DNA from 4 places in the Mesorhizobium sp. CA6 genome. Region 1 is predicted to be linked to each of the others. Evidence: predicted binding sites of a transcription regulator. Region 1 holds the regulator's gene; each other region holds the start of a gene.
What was found. The regulator PhoB, encoded in region 1, activates phosphate uptake and scavenging genes when phosphate is short. The targets are predictions, from matches to a motif close to TGTCATNNANCTGTCAT.
Positions count from the first base shown of each region.

Region 2: a site for PhoB is predicted at 2,086-2,102, ahead of LB526_RS23415 (acetoacetate decarboxylase). Genes of this name have one in related genera too.
Region 3: a site for PhoB is predicted at 1,699-1,715, ahead of phnF (phosphonate metabolism transcriptional regulator PhnF). Genes of this name have one in related genera too.
Region 4: a site for PhoB is predicted at 2,339-2,355, ahead of LB526_RS11525 (acid phosphatase). Genes of this name have one in related genera too.

Region 1 covers NZ_JAIUHI010000007.1:16,175-20,414, forward strand. Annotated here, with positions in the region: gene xylF (D-xylose ABC transporter substrate-binding protein) at 1-234, opposite strand, end outside; gene LB526_RS12105 (ROK family protein) at 503-1,744, shown strand; gene phoB (phosphate regulon transcriptional regulator PhoB) at 2,078-2,767, opposite strand; gene phoU (phosphate signaling complex protein PhoU) at 2,784-3,491, opposite strand; gene pstB (phosphate ABC transporter ATP-binding protein PstB) at 3,512-4,240, opposite strand, start outside.
Region 2 covers NZ_JAIUHI010000017.1:34,154-38,393, forward strand. Annotated here, with positions in the region: gene LB526_RS23410 (patatin-like phospholipase family protein) at 13-1,173, opposite strand; gene LB526_RS23415 (acetoacetate decarboxylase) at 1,166-1,954, opposite strand; gene LB526_RS23420 (3-hydroxybutyrate dehydrogenase) at 2,197-2,985, shown strand; gene LB526_RS23425 (chromate resistance protein ChrB domain-containing protein) at 3,147-3,962, shown strand; gene chrA (chromate efflux transporter) at 3,962-4,240, shown strand, end outside.
Region 3 covers NZ_JAIUHI010000028.1:12,535-16,774, forward strand. Annotated here, with positions in the region: gene LB526_RS28080 (zinc-binding alcohol dehydrogenase family protein) at 1-580, shown strand, start outside; gene phnF (phosphonate metabolism transcriptional regulator PhnF) at 913-1,656, opposite strand; gene phnG (phosphonate C-P lyase system protein PhnG) at 1,796-2,257, shown strand; gene phnH (phosphonate C-P lyase system protein PhnH) at 2,257-2,868, shown strand; gene LB526_RS28100 (carbon-phosphorus lyase complex subunit PhnI) at 2,870-3,985, shown strand; gene LB526_RS28105 (hypothetical protein) at 3,988-4,170, opposite strand; gene LB526_RS28110 (alpha-D-ribose 1-methylphosphonate 5-phosphate C-P-lyase PhnJ) at 4,230-4,240, shown strand, end outside.
Region 4 covers NZ_JAIUHI010000006.1:222,081-226,320, forward strand. Annotated here, with positions in the region: gene LB526_RS11510 (dihydrofolate reductase family protein) at 1-580, shown strand, start outside; gene LB526_RS11515 (hypothetical protein) at 635-886, opposite strand; gene LB526_RS11520 (cytochrome-c peroxidase) at 1,025-2,236, opposite strand; gene LB526_RS11525 (acid phosphatase) at 2,497-4,029, shown strand; gene LB526_RS11530 (hypothetical protein) at 4,134-4,240, shown strand, end outside.

The DNA of each region.
Region 1 (4,240 bases):
CAGGCTTTCGACGTCGGTCAGCTGCTTGCCCGGATTGGACTGCGCGTCGGCCGAAATATACTTGTCGCCGGCGGCCTCGATGGCGGCCTTCATCGCTGCTTCGTCGGTCTTCCAGCGCTCTTCCTGGAAATTCGACCACGACACGCCGATCACCTTGTCCTTCGCCTCGGCGACAGACGCCAGCGTCAGCGACATGGCAACGCCCGCCAGAATGGCGGCTGCAAATTTCTTCATGATATCCTCCCTGCGCCCGTGCGGCGCGACCCAGACTGGCCCGAAGGCCGGCACAGAGGCTTTTTTTCGAGCCTCAAAAAAATAGTGGTCCAGCACAACAGCGCTGTCAACCGAGATTCTGATGGGTTTTGACGGGCTCAGGCATTTTTTTCGGTATCCGCAATAAATAATGACATGGCCCCTGGCTTCTGCCACAATCCCTAGCGTGTCAGCGACAGGCCATGGCATTATCACAAGGCCGCGATGACCGGGGAGGACGTGCGAAACGATGTCGGTCGGAATCCGCCACGACGATTTGCGCCGGCGCAACCGCGCCATGGTGATTTCGGCGGTACGCCGCGCCGGTCAGCCATCACGGACCGAAATTGCCGCCACCACCGGGCTCAGCCACTCGACCATTTCGGCGATCTCCGCCGACCTGATCCAGGAGGGCATTCTCACCGAAAGCAAGGCCAGCGAGCCGACGGCGTTGAAGCGCGGCCGGCCGCAGATCGGCCTGGCGCTGAACCCTGAAGCCGCCGCGGTGCTGACCGTGGTGTTGTCGCTGAACTTCCTGTCGGTCGCCGTGATCGATTATGCCGGTCAGGTTGTTGCCGAGGAGCAGCAGCGCCTGGACACGCTTGTCATGCCCCGCGACGAGCTGATCGGCGAATGCGTGGCGATCGTGCGGCGCCGGCTGCAGGATCCCGACCTCGACGTTGGCAGCGTCGCCCGCATCGCCATGGGCATTCAGGGCATCACCGATTCTAATGCACGCGCCATGCTCTGGTCGCCGATAACGCCGCTGACCGACATTCCTTTCGCCGACATCCTAGAGAAGGAGTTCGGCATCTCCGCCACCATGGAGAACGACTGCAACATGATGGCGGTGGCGCTGCAATGGCGCGACCCGGAGCGCTATCGTGACGACTTCATCGCCATCCTGTTGTCGCACGGCATCGGCATGGGTCTCGTGCTCAAAGGTGCGCTGTTCACCGGCACGCATTCCTCCGGCGGCGAGTTCGGCCACATGATCCACCGCCCGGGCGGGGCGCTTTGCCGCTGCGGCCGCCGCGGCTGCGTCGAGGCATATGCCGGCAATTACGCGATCTGGCGCAGCGCCATGAAAATGAGCGAGGACGCCGAGCCGGTCGACGTCGGCGACGCCGACATGCGGGCCCTTGCCGCGAAGGCGCGCGAGAGGGACGGCCCCGAACGGAAGGCTTACCGCCGGGCCGGCGAAGCGCTTGGTTTCAGTCTCGGCAGCCTGTTCGCCCTCATCGACCCGGCGCCCGTCGCAATGGTCGGCGTCAGCGCGGCCGCCTTCGACCTGATCGAGCCGGCGCTGCGCGAGGCGATCGCCCAGACGGCCGGCGGCCAGCACTCCGAATCGATCTCCTTCGACACCGAGCCGAACGAGTTGCCGCTGATCCGCGAAGGCTGCGCCATGCGCGCGCTGACCTTCGTCGACCAGGAGATTTTCGCGCCGGGAGGCCAGGCAAGAGCGGGGACGGGAAAGAACGTGGCCTGAGGCAGCCTTGAAGAGGTCCGGGGACAGCAGCAGACGCTTGAAATTAGCGAAGGGAAGGCCCCGCAGCTTCGTCATTCCAGGGCGGAGCAGGAGCGAAGCTCCGTCGCGGAGACCCTGGAATCCATGCCGCTACCTCACGCGTCGAGCGCAGCGGCACAGAATTCTGGACTGTCGCAACGCATCGACATCACGGAATGGATCCTCGGGTCTGCGCTGCGTCGCTGCGCTCCTTGCTCCGCCCGTGGATGACGAAGCACAAGCGTCTCGACTAATCGCCAATGCACGCGATCCGATGCTGGAGACAGAATCCGTCAGCGGCTCGGCGCCTTACTCCTAATCTTCCCTGATCGCGTAACCAGCCCCACGGATGGTGCGGATGACATCCGGCATGCGGCCGTTGTTGACCGCCTTGCGCAGGCGGCCGACATGGACGTCGACGGTGCGTTCGTCGATATAGATCGTCTCGCCCCACACATTGTCGAGCAGCTGGCTGCGCGAGAACACCCGGCCGGGATGACGCATCATGAATTCCAGCAGCCGGAACTCGGTCGGGCCGAGCCTGATCTCGCTCTTCTTGCGGTAGACACGGTGCGACTCGCGGTCGAGCACGATGTCGCCGACCTTGAGCACGCTGGACAGCACCTCCGGCTTGGCGCGGCGCAGCAGTGCCTTGACGCGCGCCATGAACTCCGGCGTCGAGAACGGCTTGACCAGATAGTCGTCGGCGCCGGTCGAAAGGCCGCGCACGCGGTCGCTTTCCTCGCCCCGCGCCGTCAGCATGATGATCGGCAGCCGCTCGGTCTCGGGCCGCATCCTGAGGCGCCGGCAGAGCTCGATGCCGGAAACCGCCGGCACCATCCAGTCGAGCACGAGCAGGTCGGGAACGTTTTCCTGAAGGCGGATTTCGGCCTCGTCGCCGCGGGTCACCACTTCGACCTGGTAACCCTCGGATTCGAGATTGTAGCGGAGCAGCACCCCAAGCGGCTCCTCGTCCTCCACCACCATGATGCGTGGCGCGATCATTGGCAGATACCCTTCGTCAGGCCGCCGGCGCCGACATTGTCGTCTCGTCCTGCTTGGGACGATTCGCGGGCAATTGCGTGCCGGTCAGCACATAATAGGCGTTCTCGGCAATGTTGGTCACATGGTCGCCGATGCGCTCGAGATTCTTGGCGCAGAACAGAAGATGCGTGCAGGCGGTGATGTTGCGCGGGTCTTCCATCATGTAGGTCAGGAGCTCCCGGAAGACGGATGTGTATTTGACGTCGATGCGCTCGTCGTCGTTGCGAAGCTTGGCCAGCGCCGTGGCGTCGCCCACCGTATATTCCTGGATCACGGCCTGGACCTGGATCAGCACCAGCTGCGCCATGGAATCGATCGAATGCGTGAGGTCGCGCGGCGCGGCGCTGACGCCGACCGAGCCGACGCGCTTGGCGATGTTCTTGGCGAGGTCGCCGATGCGCTCGAGGTCGCCCGCCATGCGGATCGAGCCGACCACGTTGCGCAGGTCGTCGGCCATCGGCTGGCGCTTGGCGATCAGCGTGATGGCACGGTCGTCGAGCTCGCGCTGGCGCGCGTCCATGATGGCATCGTCGGAAACGACGCGCTGCGCCATGGCATTGTCGGTCTCGAGCAGGGCCTTGGTCGAAGCGCCGACCATGGAGGCTGCGAGATCGCCCATGTCGTTGATGAGCCGGCTGATCTGCCTCAGATCCTCGTCGAAGGAAGCGACGGTATGTTCGGCCATGATGATGTCCTCGTATGAGCTCAGCCGAAGCGGCCGGTGATGTAGTCCTGCGTGCGCTTTTCGCGGGGCGAGGTGAAGATCTTCTCGGTCCGGTCGAACTCCACCAGCTCGCCCAGATACATGAACGCGGTCTGCCGCGACACGCGCGCCGCCTGCTGCATGTTGTGGGTGACGATGACGATCGTGTAGTCGGCCTGCAGCTCGTCGATCAGTTCCTCGATCTTGGCGGTCGACAGCGGATCGAGCGCCGAGGCCGGCTCGTCGAGCAGGATGACCTCGGGCTTCACCGCAACGGTACGGGCGATGCACAGGCGCTGCTGCTGGCCGCCCGAGAGGCTGAGGCCGCTGGCGTTGAGCTTGTCCTTGACCTCGTTCCAGAGTGCTGCGCGCTTCAGCGCCTGCTCGACGCGGCTGTCCATCTCGGCCTTGCTGATCTTCTCATAGAGCCTGACGCCGAAAGCGATGTTCTCGTAGATCGACATCGGGAACGGCGTCGGCTTCTGGAACACCATGCCGATCTTGGTGCGCAGCAGGTTGAGGTCCTGCGAGCGGTCGAGGATGTTCTTGCCGTCGAGCAGCACCTGGCCCTCGGCGCTCTGTTTCGGATAGAGCTCGTAGATGCGGTTGAGCACGCGCAGCAGCGTCGACTTCCCGCAGCCCGACGGGCCGATGAAGGCGGTCACGCTGCGCTCGGGCAGGGACAGGTTGATGTCCTTCAGCGCCTTCGACTGGCCATAGTAGAAATTGAG
Region 2 (4,240 bases), on a different contig from region 1:
CGGATGCAAATATCAGGTCGGGTCTTCGCGATGCAGGTCGTGGATGGTGACGCCGTCGGCATTGTCGGGCAGCATCAGCCACTTCTTGTGCCGCAACGTGCGCTCGGTGTCTTCCAGGCCCATCTCCCAATGCTCGCGCATCGAGGTACCGGAAAACTCGTAGTCCTTGGCGTGGCCTTCATAGCCTTTGTGCTGATAGATCAGGTGGACGATGTTGACCACGCCGGCGTCGGAATAGTCGGCCATCAGTTCCTTCTCGCCGTCTTTGAGCTGGTCCGGCGGCACGCGCTTCAGCGCGTCGAGCAGCTTCATCTTGAGCGCATGGATGCGCTGGAAGTTGTCCGTATTCTGGCGCGTGCGGCTGGAATACATGATGTCCTTGTGGCGCGACAGGACGTCGGCCAAGCCGCGCGGCAGCACGCCGCGGGCGCTGAACAGATCGACCTGGAACACCAGCGAGGAGCGGTCCTCCTCCTGGTCGAGCAGATATTGCAGCGGCGTGTTGGAAACGATGCCGCCGTCCCAGTAATACTCGCCTTCGATGCGGATCGAGGGGAAGGCCGGCGGCAGCGCGCCGCTCGCCATGATGTGCTCCGGCCCGATGCGCACCTTGTCGGTGTCGAAATAGACGAAGTTGCCGGTCCTGACATTGACCGCGCCGACGCTCAAGCGCTTCCTGCCGTCGTTCAGCACGTCGAAGTCGATCAGGCTTTCCAGCGTGTCCTTGAGCTCGGCGGTGTCGTAGAAGCTTGTGGCGCCTTCCGCTCCCGCCAGTTGGAACCAGGGGTTGGGATTGCGCGGCTTGAAGAAGCCGGGCTGGCCCATCGTCATGGTCATCAATGACGAGGTCTGGTTGCGGATGTCCCGATAGATGTCGCCTTCCGGCGTATAGGCCCAGATCTTACGACCCGAGATCGTCTGCCAGAACTGCTCCAGCCGCTGCAGGCGGCGGCTCGGCTCGTTGCCGGCGATGATCGAGGCGTTGATGGCGCCGATCGAGACGCCGGAAAGCCAGGTCGGCTCGCAGCCGGCATCGGCAAGCGCCTGATAGACCCCTGCCTGATAGGCGCCGAGCGCACCGCCGCCCTGGAAGACCAGGGCGATGCGGTCATATTGCGCAGTGATTTCCTGGATGGTGGCGGCGGCCGCCTTGTTGCGGGCACGCTCAAGCACCGGCTTTCTCCAGTTCCTTCGCGCCGGCAGCCGATCGGCCGCGGTCCGCGAGATAATCATGCACGACTTCGCCGAGACCCAGCGTCAGATCGGCGGTGAAGTGAACGGCCGAGACGATGTCGAGCACCGGCAACTTGGCGACATCGGCCATGACATGTGGCCGAAGGTCGAGCGCGGCGGGCGCCGTCCAGGCTTCCTTCAGCGTGATGTCGGTGAGGTAGTAACGGACCAGCTCGCAGATGCGTGGGCTGCCGTCGACATGCGGGATGATCTTGATAAGGAAGTTGGGCGCGGCGAGCGAGGCGAGCACCTGGTCGTGGTCGGCTTCGCGGTGCTTGTAGCCCATGGTTCCGGTGGCGCACAGAACGGTGCCATAATGCAGCGTGCCGACCACCACCTCGCCCTCATGCACGATCTTGGGATTGGCGAGCTTTTTCGGAAAACCCCAGAGCTCGCGGCCGCCGGCGATCGGCGCGTCGTCGTCGAGGTACATGGAATGCACGTAGCCGCCGTGCTGGCCCTTGTAGCGCACCGGGATGACCTGGCCGGTCTCGGTGTAGTCGCCGAAACCGGTCGAGTCCGGCATGCGGATGAATTCGTATTTGACCAGCGGCTCGTCGATCTCGAGCGGCGCCGGCACGACGGCTTCCAGCGCCTCGCGCGTCGTGCGGTAGGTGATGATGATGTATTCGCGGTCGAAGAAACGATAAGGGCCGGGCGGGAAGGACGGGTTGGTGAGCGGCATGGCATAGGCGCGCTTCACAACATCGGCGATTTCCATGGCTGGTGCCCCAGTAAGGTTTGAAATGACCCGCGCGAATGCGCTGGCAAATATGTTGCATGGCAGCATGACAGTGCCGTGTCAGCCCGGCGACACGCCGCCACGGAGCCGGCAAAATGGCGCTGCCGCGCTGTAATCGAGCCGACACATGGCCGTGCCATTGTCGTGCTGCACTGCACCAACTATCTGCTCTCCTGACTCGTTGCATTGATAAGTCCCTCCCACCTCTTGCGAGATCTCCCATGGGTTCCCTGTCTTCGAAGAATGCGCTCGTCACCGGCTCGACCAGCGGCATCGGCCTTGCAATCGCCCGTGCCTTCGCCGCAGAGGGCGCCAACATCACCATCAACGGCTTGGGCGACGCGGCGGCGATCGAGCAGGAGCGGGCCGGCATCGAAAAGGATTTCGGCGTCAAGTGCCGCTATTCGGACGCCAACATGATGGACGGCGCCGCCGTCACCGCCATGATCCACGAGGCCGAGGCGGCGTTCGGCAGCCTCGACATCCTGGTCAACAATGCCGGCATCCAGCATGTCGCGCCGATCGAGGAATTTCCCGACGACAAGTGGGAAGCCATCATCCGCATCAACCTTCTGGCCGCCTTCTACGCCATCAAGGCGGCGGTGCCCGGCATGAAGAGCCGCAAATGGGGCCGCATCATCAACACGGCTTCGGCCCATGCGCTGGTCGCCTCGCCGTTCAAGTCGGCCTATGTCTCGGCCAAGCACGGCATCGCCGGCCTGACCAAGACGGTGGCGCTGGAAGTGGCGCAGGACGGCATCACCGTAAATGCGATCGCGCCTGGCTATGTCTGGACGCCGCTGGTCGAGAAGCAGATTCCCGACACGATGAAGGCGCGCGGCATGACCGAGGAGCAGGTCAAGCACGACGTGCTGCTTGCGGCGCAGCCGACCAAGGAATTCGTCACCGTCGAGGAGCTGGCGGCGCTGACTTTGTTCCTGTGCTCGGACGCCGCCAGGCAGATGACCGGCACGACCCTGCCGATGGATGGCGGCTGGACGGCGCAGTAAGCGCAACGGCGATCGCAAAACGAGGCGGTCGGAGGCAACACCTTCCTTGACAATCGGCGGCGATCGTTCCAGCATTCCGGCAAGGGGTTCTCCGCGACGACCCCGTGAGGCGTCAGCCCAACGATCGCGTCCAAACTCTCTTTGCTCAGGAGGTGGACGCTATGCCGTCAACAACCGCAATCACCGTTCCGCAGCTTTCCCGTCTCGTCGGCTTGCCCGATGCGCCTTGCCTGGTCGATGTGCGCATCGACGAGGACTATGAAGCCGATCCGCGCCTGTTGCCGGCTTCATGCCGGCGCGATTTCAGGACTGTCTCAAGCTGGGCGTCGGAATTTTCGGGACGCAAAGTCGTCGTGATCTGCCAGAGGGGGCAGAAACTCTCGCAAGGCGTTGCCGCGTGGCTGCGCCACGAAGATATTCCGGCGGAATCGCTGGAAGGCGGCTTCGAGGCCTGGGTCGCCGCCAGGGCGCCGTTGGTCAGCGCCGGCGCGATCCCGCTCCGTGACGAGAAGGGCCGCACCGTATGGGTCACGCGTTCGCGGCCGAAGGTCGACCGCATCGCCTGCCCCTGGCTGATCCGCCGCTTCATCGATCCCAAGGCGGTTTTCCTGTTCGTCGATCCAGCCGAGGTGCCTCTTGTGGCGGACCGCTTCGCAGCGGTTCCCTTCGACATAGAAGGCGTGTTCTGGAGCCATCGTGGCGATCGCTGCACTTTCGACACGATGATCGAGGAATTCGGCCTGCGCGTCGAAGCTCTCGATCGCCTGGCGCTGATCGTGCGCGGCGCCGATACGGCGCGCCTCGACCTCGTGCCGCAGGCGGCCGGGTTCCTCGCCGCCTCGCTCGGCCTGTCGCGCATGTTCCGCGACGACCTCGAGCAGCTCGAAGCCGGCATGCTCCTCTATGACGCCTTCTTTCGCTGGTGCCGCGATGCCGCGGACGAGACGCACAACTGGCCGACAGGAGGCAAGGCGTAGTGACAGCGCTCGCCAAGAACGACGCCGCACCGTTGGTCGATGTCCCGACCGTGCCGAGTTTTCGCGAGGCGACACGGCTGTGGGCAAAGATCGGCCTGCTGTCCTTTGGCGGGCCGGCCGGGCAGATCGCGCTGATGCACAAGGAACTGGTCGAGGAGCGCCGCTGGATCGGCGAGGAGCGTTTCCTGCACGCGCTCAACTACTGCATGCTCCTGCCTGGGCCCGAGGCCCAGCAGCTTGCCGTCTATATCGGCTGGCTGCTGCATCGGACGGCAGGC
Region 3 (4,240 bases), on a different contig from region 1:
CATCGGCGCGCATGCGGTACGCCGATCGCTCGGGCTGCCCGGCCAGCGCACGCTGGTCATCGGCGCCGGCCCGATCGGCCTCGGCACGGCGATCTTCGCGCGCATTGCCGGGCTGGATGTCAGCCTGCTCGACATGAGCGCCGAACGTCTCGGCTTCGCCGAGAAGCAGCTCGGCTTTGCCCCGCTGGACAGCTCGAAGAGGCCGGCTGCCGAGCTGGTCCAACAGGCAACAGCCGGCGAAGGGTTCGACCTCGTGTTCGACGCGACCGGCAACACCCAGTCCGTGCAGTCGGCCTTCGCCCATGTCGCGCATGGCGGCACGCTGGTGCTGGTCAGCGTCGTCAAGGACGACATCACCTTCTCCGACCCTGAATTCCATAAGCGCGAGATGATGCTGGTCGGCAGCCGCAACGCGCTGAAGGCCGATTTCGACCATGTCGCAGATTCGATCCGCAACGGCGCTGTGCCGTTGAACAAGCTCGTCACCCATCGCACCACGCTCGCCGGAACGCCGCGCGACCTTGCCCGATGGACGCACGAGAAGTCGGGACTGATCAAGGCGGTCATAGAGGTCGGGTGATAACATGACAGGCGGTGAACTCAGCCCGAATTGACGGAGCGCCGCACAGGTCGACCCCCGCTCCGTCTCGGCTTCGCCGAGCCACCTCTCCCCCGGTCGACGGGGGAGAGGAAGAGTGCGAGCCTTGCAGCCAACGCTCTTCAACCGGACACACTGCTTCTCCGGTCGCCAGCGTGCTCCTTTCCTCTCCCTCCGGAGGGGGGAGAGGTGGCTCGGCGAAGCCGAGACGGAGTGGGGGAAGGCGAGCCTCAAACGCCAAGCCGCTGACAAGTAAGCGACCTGACATCAGCGTGAAGCAGATCAATCACGGTCTCGTATAAAACCGGCACTCCCTACAACACCGACAACTTCAGCTCCACCCGCTCCGCGGGAAAGCGCGATTCCGCGAATTGGATCGGCTCACCGTCGAGCGTGACGTTGACGGCGACGGTGACCAGCACGATCGCGCCGGGCTGCAGATCGAGGGCTGCAAGATCGTCTGCGTCGGCATGGCGCGCCGACAGCACGGTCGAATGCCGCAGATAATCGTTGATGCCGAAGCGCTTCAGTGAGGCGGTGATCGATCCCGTTTCCGCCATTGCCGCCTCGATTCCGGCGAAGCGCTTGGCATCGAACCAGGTCGTCGCGCGCGACACCGCATGACCGTCGGCCTCGCCGCGCGTCTCCAGGCGGATGACGGCAGCGCCTTTGGCGATGCCCAGCGCCTCGGCGATGCGCCGGCCGGCCGGCTCGGTCGACGACGACAGCAGCGCGATATGTCGCTCGCTCGTCTGCCCCTGCAGCCCGGTCGAGAAGCGCGTGCGCGCGCCGATCGGATAGGACAGCCGCTTGCGCGACAACACGAAGGTGCCGCGTCCCTGCTCGGCCCTCAGCACGCCTTCCTGCACCAGTGCTGCAATGGCGCTGCGCACCGTGTGGCGGTTGACGCCATAGCGCTCGGCCAGCGCGACTTCAGGCGGCAGCGCCGCATTCTCGGCGAAATCGCCATTGGCGATCGCCTGCAGAATCCTGTCGGCGATCTGCCGCCATAGCGATACGCCGTTGCGCCTCTCGATGCTGCTTGCCAGCCCGGTCATTTCCCCGCCCCCAACGTCATCACCCCTAACTTTTGCACCCGTTGTCATCCACCCGTCATGGACTCCCGATACCAAGTGAGTATAATTTGTATAGTTGTCTATATCAATAGACAAATTTCTCTATGCGAGGAGCGATGCCATGCGAGGACAGGAAGCGCGCGAGCAGGCCGGGCGGAAAGCCTTGATGGCGACGCTGGCGCATGCCGCGGCCGACGAGATCGCCCGCCTGTGGAACGAGTCGGGCCTGCCCTCCGAAGCCGAGCTTTTGCGCGGCCCCGAAACCGGACTGGTGACGGTGCGCGGGCGGATCGGCGGCGGTGGCGCACCGTTCAATGTCGGCGAAGCGACGGTCACCCGCGCCACGGTGCGTCTGCCCTCCGGCCAGGTCGGCCACTCCTATGCGCTCGGCCGCGACAAGGGAAAAGCCAAGCTAGCGGCGATCGCCGACGCGCTGTGGCGGGACCCGGCGCACCGCGAAGCGGTCGAGACAAAGCTCGCCGCGCCCTTGCGCGCAGCGCTTGCCGCGGCGCGCGAGACAAAGCGCGTCGAAACAGCGGCCACGAAAGTGGATTTCTTCACCATGGTGCGCGGAGAAGACTGATGGATATCGCCACGCAATCGATCGATGGCGGCTTCGCAGAGCCGGTCTTCAACGCCCAGGCGGTGTTCCGCGCCATCATGGACGCGATGGCCCGCCCCGGCACCGTCCAGAACCTGCGGCAGCTCGCTCGCCCGCCGGTGCCGCTGTCGGCGACGGCCGGCGCCGTGGCGCTCTCGCTCTGCGACAACGACACGCCGGTCTGGCTCGACCCGCCGCTGCAGACGGAAGCCGCGGTCAAGGCCTGGCTCGGCTTTCACACCGGCGCGCCCTCGGCAAACACGCCGGCCGACGCACATTTCGCCCTGATCGCCAATCCGAAGGAGATGGCGGCGCTCGATGGTTTTGCGCAAGGCACGCAAGAATATCCCGACCGCTCGACGACGCTGATCCTCTTGGTCGACGATCTTGCCTCGGGCCCGTCGCTGCTGCTCGAAGGTCCGGGGATCGAAAAGACGTCGATGATCGCGCCTCCCGGCATGCCGCGCCATTTCGTCGAGCAGTGGAAGCAGAACACCCAGCGTTTCCCGCGCGGCGTCGACATCATTCTGGCGGCGCCCGGCAGCCTCGCCTGCCTGCCGCGCACCACCCGCATCAAGACGATGGAGGCATGACATGTATGTCGCGGTGAAAGGCGGCGAAGCCGCCATTGCCAATGCGCATCGCCTGCTTGCCGACCGCCGCCGCGGCGACCGCTCGGTACCGGCGCTGCGCCTCGACCAGATCGTCGAGCAGCTGGCGCTCGGCGTCGACCGGGTGATGAGCGAAGGCTCGCTCTATGATCGCGAGCTCGCGGCTCTCGCCGTTACCCAGGCGCGCGGCGATATGATCGAGGCGATCTTTCTGGTGCGCGCCTACCGCACCACGCTGCCGCGCTTCGGCTACACCAATCCGGTCGACACCGGCGCCATGCAGGTCGAGCGTCGTGTCTCGGCCACCTACAAGGACCTGCCGGGCGGCCAGGTGCTCGGCCCGACCTTCGACTATACGCACCGCCTGCTCGATCCAGAGCTTGCCGCCGGCGCCGAGGTCGAGATACCGGCGCAGCGTCTGGCCGAGCCGGAGGCCATGCCGCGCGTTTCGGCGATCCTCGCCCATGAAGGCCTGATCGAAGCCGATGGCGAGATGCCGCTTGACCACGTGCCCGGCGACATCACGCGCGAGCCGCTGCAATTCCCGATGGCGCGCGACATCCGCCTGCAGGCGTTGTCGCGCGGCGACGAAGGTTTTCTGCTGGCGCTCGGCTATTCGACGCAGCGCGGCTACGCCCGCAACCATCCCTTTGTCGGCGAGATACGCATCGGCGAGGTCGAGCTGGAGCTCGACGTGCCGGAGCTGCCCTTCGCCGTGCCGCTCGGCTCCATCCGCGTCACCGAATGCCAGATGGTCAACCAGTTCAAGGGCTCGGCCAAGGCGCCGCCGCAGTTCACGCGCGGCTACGGCCTGGTCTTCGGCCAGAGCGAGCGCAAGGCGATGGCGATGGCGCTGTGCGACCGGGCGCTGCGCGCCACGGAGCTTGGCGAGGATGTCGTCGCCGCCGCGCAGGACGAGGAATTCGTCATCTCGCATTCCGACAATGTCCAGGCCACCGGTTTCGTCGAGCATCTGAAGCTGCCGCATTATGTCGACTTCCAGGCCGAGCTCGGCCTGGTTCGCCGCATGCGCGCCGAATACGAAGCGCGGGAAAACGAGGACAAGGCCGCCGAGGAGAAGCGCGAGGCGGCGGAATGACTTCAGTGTCCGCTACCGGAATGCCCGCCGCCGTCGAAGCCGCCAGTATAGTCGCCGCCACCGAAGGACTCGCCGTACGGAGGTTCCCTTGGCGCGGGGAGAACCATTTTCCGCAGCGCAAAGGTCGCGAAGCCGGCGAACACCAGCAGCAGCACGCCAAGATGCAACCAACCGGTAGAGTCCATTCGGGCGTCCTTCCGCGTCTTGGGCGCCAATTTCATAGCAGAGAGCGGACGTGATCGCCATGACCGACAT
Region 4 (4,240 bases), on a different contig from region 1:
GCTCATCCTGCAGATGCAGATGTCGGTCGACGGTTTTGTCGGCGCCGACGAGGACCGTCGCTGGCAACTCTGGGAGTGGGGCGACGACAGCGCCTGGGACGAGGAGCTCAAGCGGGACTTCAACGCCGTTTTCACGACCATCGACACCATCCTGTTGAGCCGCAAGATGGCTGAGGAAGGGTATATGACCCATTGGGGCAACGCGGCGAGGAAATATCCGAAGGACCGCTTCTTTGCCTTCGCCCAGCGCATCGTCGAGGCCGAAAAGGTGGTGGCGAGCGATAAGCTCGGGGCCTCGGGCTGGGAACGAACGCGCGTCGTAAGCGGCGACTTGCCGCGTGAGGTCAACGCGCTGAAGCAAGGCGAGGGCGGCGACATCGCCGTGTTCGGCGGCGCCGGCTTCGCCTCGGCGCTGATCGCCGCCGGCCTTGTCGACGAGTTCCAGCTCTTCATCAATCCGGCCGTTCTGGGCAGTGGCCGCCGCATTTTCGACAAGGGCGGCTTTGGCAGGCTGAGGCTCCTCGGCTCCAAACCCTATGCCTGTGGCATGGTGGTGAGCCGCTATGCGCCAGCGAGGTGAGAAGGCAATCGATGGGAGATCGCTCTGCCTGAATCAATCTGGCAGCGCGGCGTCCTAACTACCTGTCTGGCCATGCCTTTCCCGGGTGGGTTGGCAACCGCCCCCGCTGACCAGCCGCAGCTGCACGCCTGGCGTGATGGACCGCTGCCAAGCGGCGCGGCCGTTGCCCACGGCGGCAAACCAGCGGGCTTCGTACGATGTCAGGCCGATAAGCACCCGGCCGGCATATTCGGCCGGCGCGCCATTGGCCGCATCGAACACCGTCCAGCTGCTGCCAGGCGGCTCCTGCACCGGGACGAACCTCATCGGAGACTCCATCTGTGAAGAGATGGGCAATATAGCAGGCGCGACTTGGCGTTCCTATGACGTGGTTCACATTGGCACACATTTACGGTGGATAGCACCGCTGCGGCTGCAAGCCACCAATCTCCTTGGCGGCTTTTCCTACTGCCCGGCCTGGTCGGCGTCGGTCAGCGTGCCGAGGAAGGCGACGATGTCGTCGATCTCGGCGTCGGTCAGCGCCGGCTTGTCGCCGGGCTTTTTGCCGTTGAAGGGCGGATCTGTGTTGAGGTTTCCCCAGTAAGCCTTTGGCAGGTCGTTGAATTTGTCGACCGTGCCGTCGGTCTTCTTCGGATACCAGCGCCCGGGATCCGTATCGCGGCTGGCGTAGAAGGCGACCGCGTCGCGCAGCGTGTGGAAATAGCCGTTGTGGAAGAAGCTTTTCCGCAAGGCAACGTTGCGCAGCGTCGGCGTCTTGAACAGGCCGCAATATTCGGCGCGGCCTTTGAAATCGGTGCGCAGCGGTCCGCACAGGCCGAGGTCGACATAATTGGGATCGGCATTGGCGGGGATCGCCGGGTTGCGCGGCACGGCAATCGCGATCAGGCCGTAATCGGTGAATTGCGGCGGCTCGCCGTCATTGGCCGGTTCGCTGAGATGACAGCTCGCGCAATTGCCCTTCGCTGCGTCCTCGAACAGCATGCGGCCGCGCAATTCCTGCGCGGAGAGCTGCGCCTTGCCGGCAAGGAAGGCGTCGTAGCGGCTGGAATAGGGATAGAAATCGGCGCTGCTCTGCTCGAAGGTGCCGAGCGCTTCCACAGCGGCGTCGAAGGCGTCTTGCGGATGGTCGAAGACATCGGCGCCGAAGGCTGCCTTGAAGGCGCCGGCATAAGGCGAGTTGCGCAGGCTGGCGACCACCTGGGCCGCGTCCTTGTTGCCCATCTCCAAGGACGACAGCAGCGGGATTCTCGCCTGGTCCTTGCCGTGGTCGGCGCGGCCGTCCCAGGTCAGGCCGCCGGTCGGGCCATTGTCGACGCTTTCGTCGCCTTCATCCTCGGAGTCATAGAAATGCTCGGTGAAGGCGGGCGCCGCCTGCAGGTAGCGCAGCGACGGCACGGCGCGAACGCCGGGCTGGTCAAGATTGGCTCCGCCCATTTCGACCGGCGCCGCCGAGGCCGGCCCGAAAGCATGGTTGGGATCGTGGCAGGATGAGCAGGCCTGCTTGCCCGAGGCCGAGAGCGACGGGTCGAAGAACATCTGTCGCCCCAGCGCCGTCAGCGCCTCGGCGCGGGCGAAGGCTTCCTGGCGCGTCATCGGGCCGGGATGGACACCGGATGGCTCCTCGGTGTTGGCGGGCGCGGTGGAGGCCACGATCATGGCCGCTGCAATGGCGATCGCGTGATTTTTCCGACGTCCCATCGTCTTCGGCGATATCCCTGATTTGTTCGCCCGGTTTCTTTGGCGGCGTAAGGATCGAGTGCAACGGATTGATGACCGGTCTTCCCGCTCACGAAACCGTGTTCGGCCGGGGCCGAACTGTCACAAAGGTGACAAGGCGTCGAAGTAGCTGGGCATTGATGCAGTTGCGTTCCTGCATTGCCGTCCTCCAGCCATTCCCAGCCACGAGGCATTTTCCAATGATCCGGTCCTTTCTCTCCCTTTGCCTCGCCTCCACGGCGCTGGCATCGCTCTCTGCCGCTGCCCAAGCGGCGCCTGCCGGTTACGACAAGATCGACACCGTCGTCGTCATCTACGCCGAGAACCGCAGCTTCGATAACCTTTATGGCGGCTTCCCCGGCGCCAACGGTCTGGCCAACGTTTCGCCCGACCAGGCGCGCCAGCTCGACCGCGACGGCAAGCCGCTTGCCGAACTGCCGCCGGCCTGGGGCGGACTGACCGGCAAGGGCGTCACGCCGGCGGTGACGGAGGCGCAGAGCGCGCATCTGCCCAATGCGACATTCGCCATCGACGATCCCAAGGGCTTCAACGAGAATACCGGCGTCATCACCCATGATCTGTGGCATCGTTTCTATCAGGAGCAGATGCAGATCGACGGCGGCCGGAACGACAAGTTCGTCGCCTGGGCCGATTCCGGCGCGCTGGTGATGGGCCATTATGACGGCTCGATCCTGCCGATGTGGGCGATCGCCAAAAAACACGTGCTGGCGGACAATTTCTTCCAGGGCGCCTTCGGCGGCTCTTTCCTCAACCATTTCATGCTGGCCTGCGCCTGCGTGCCTTACTATCCGAATGCCGACACCAGCCCGGTGAAGGCCCAGATTGCCGTCGTAGAGCCGGATGGCGTGACGCTGAAACCGGCCGACAATTCGCCGCCCTCGGCGCTGGGCGGCGTGCCGAAATTCGCCAATGACGGCGCCATCACGCCCGACTTCTACGCCGTCAACACCATGCAGCCGCCTTACCAGCCAAGCGCCAACAAGCCGGCCGAGGGTGGCGACAAGGCGCTGGCCGATCCGGCACAGCCGACCACGCTGCCGCCGCAGCACGAGATCACCATCGGCGATCTGCTGTCGCTCAAGGGCATTTCCTGGGCGTGGTATTCGGGCGCCTGGCAGGCGGCGCTCGACGGCAAGAACGCGACGCCCGTGCCGAACTTCCAGTTCCACCACCAGCCCTTCAACTATTTCGCGGCTTATGCGCCGGGCACGGCCGCGCGGGCCGAGCACCTCAAAGACGGCGGGCTCGGCGGCACTGAGTTCATCAAGGCGATCGATGACGGCAAGCTGCCGGCGGTCTCTTTCTACAAGCCGCAGGGCAACCTCAACGAACATGCCGGCTATGCCGACGTGACCTCCGGCGACCAGCACCTGGCCGACCTCGTCGCGCATCTGGAGAAGAGCCCGCAATGGGCGCATATGCTGGTGGTCGTCACCTATGACGAGAATGGCGGCTTCTGGGATCATGTCGCGCCGCCCAAGGCCGATCGCTGGGGCCCGGGCAACCGCATCCCGGCCTTCATCATCTCGCCCTATGCGAAGATGGGGATGGTCGATCACACGCAGTACGACACGACCTCGATCCTGCGTTTCATCACCGCCCGCTACGACCTGCCTGTGCTGCCCGGCATCGTCGCCCGCGACAAGGCGCTGCGCAACCACGACCAGCCGCCGATGGGCGATCTGACGGCAGCGCTCGATCTGACGAAGTAATCGTCGAAGCCCTTCTTGCAAAAGGCCCGCTCCGGCGGGCCTTTTTTTGTTGCGGCATCGCAAGGGTACTTGCCACGATCGGTCCCCCTGCCACACAAGGTGCTATGTCCGACAATTATCTGCACATGGTTCCTGACGATCCATACTGGCGTCCCGATAAGACGGCGGCGGAAGAGGCTGCCAACTTGGTGCGCGGACTGTTCCCCCAAGC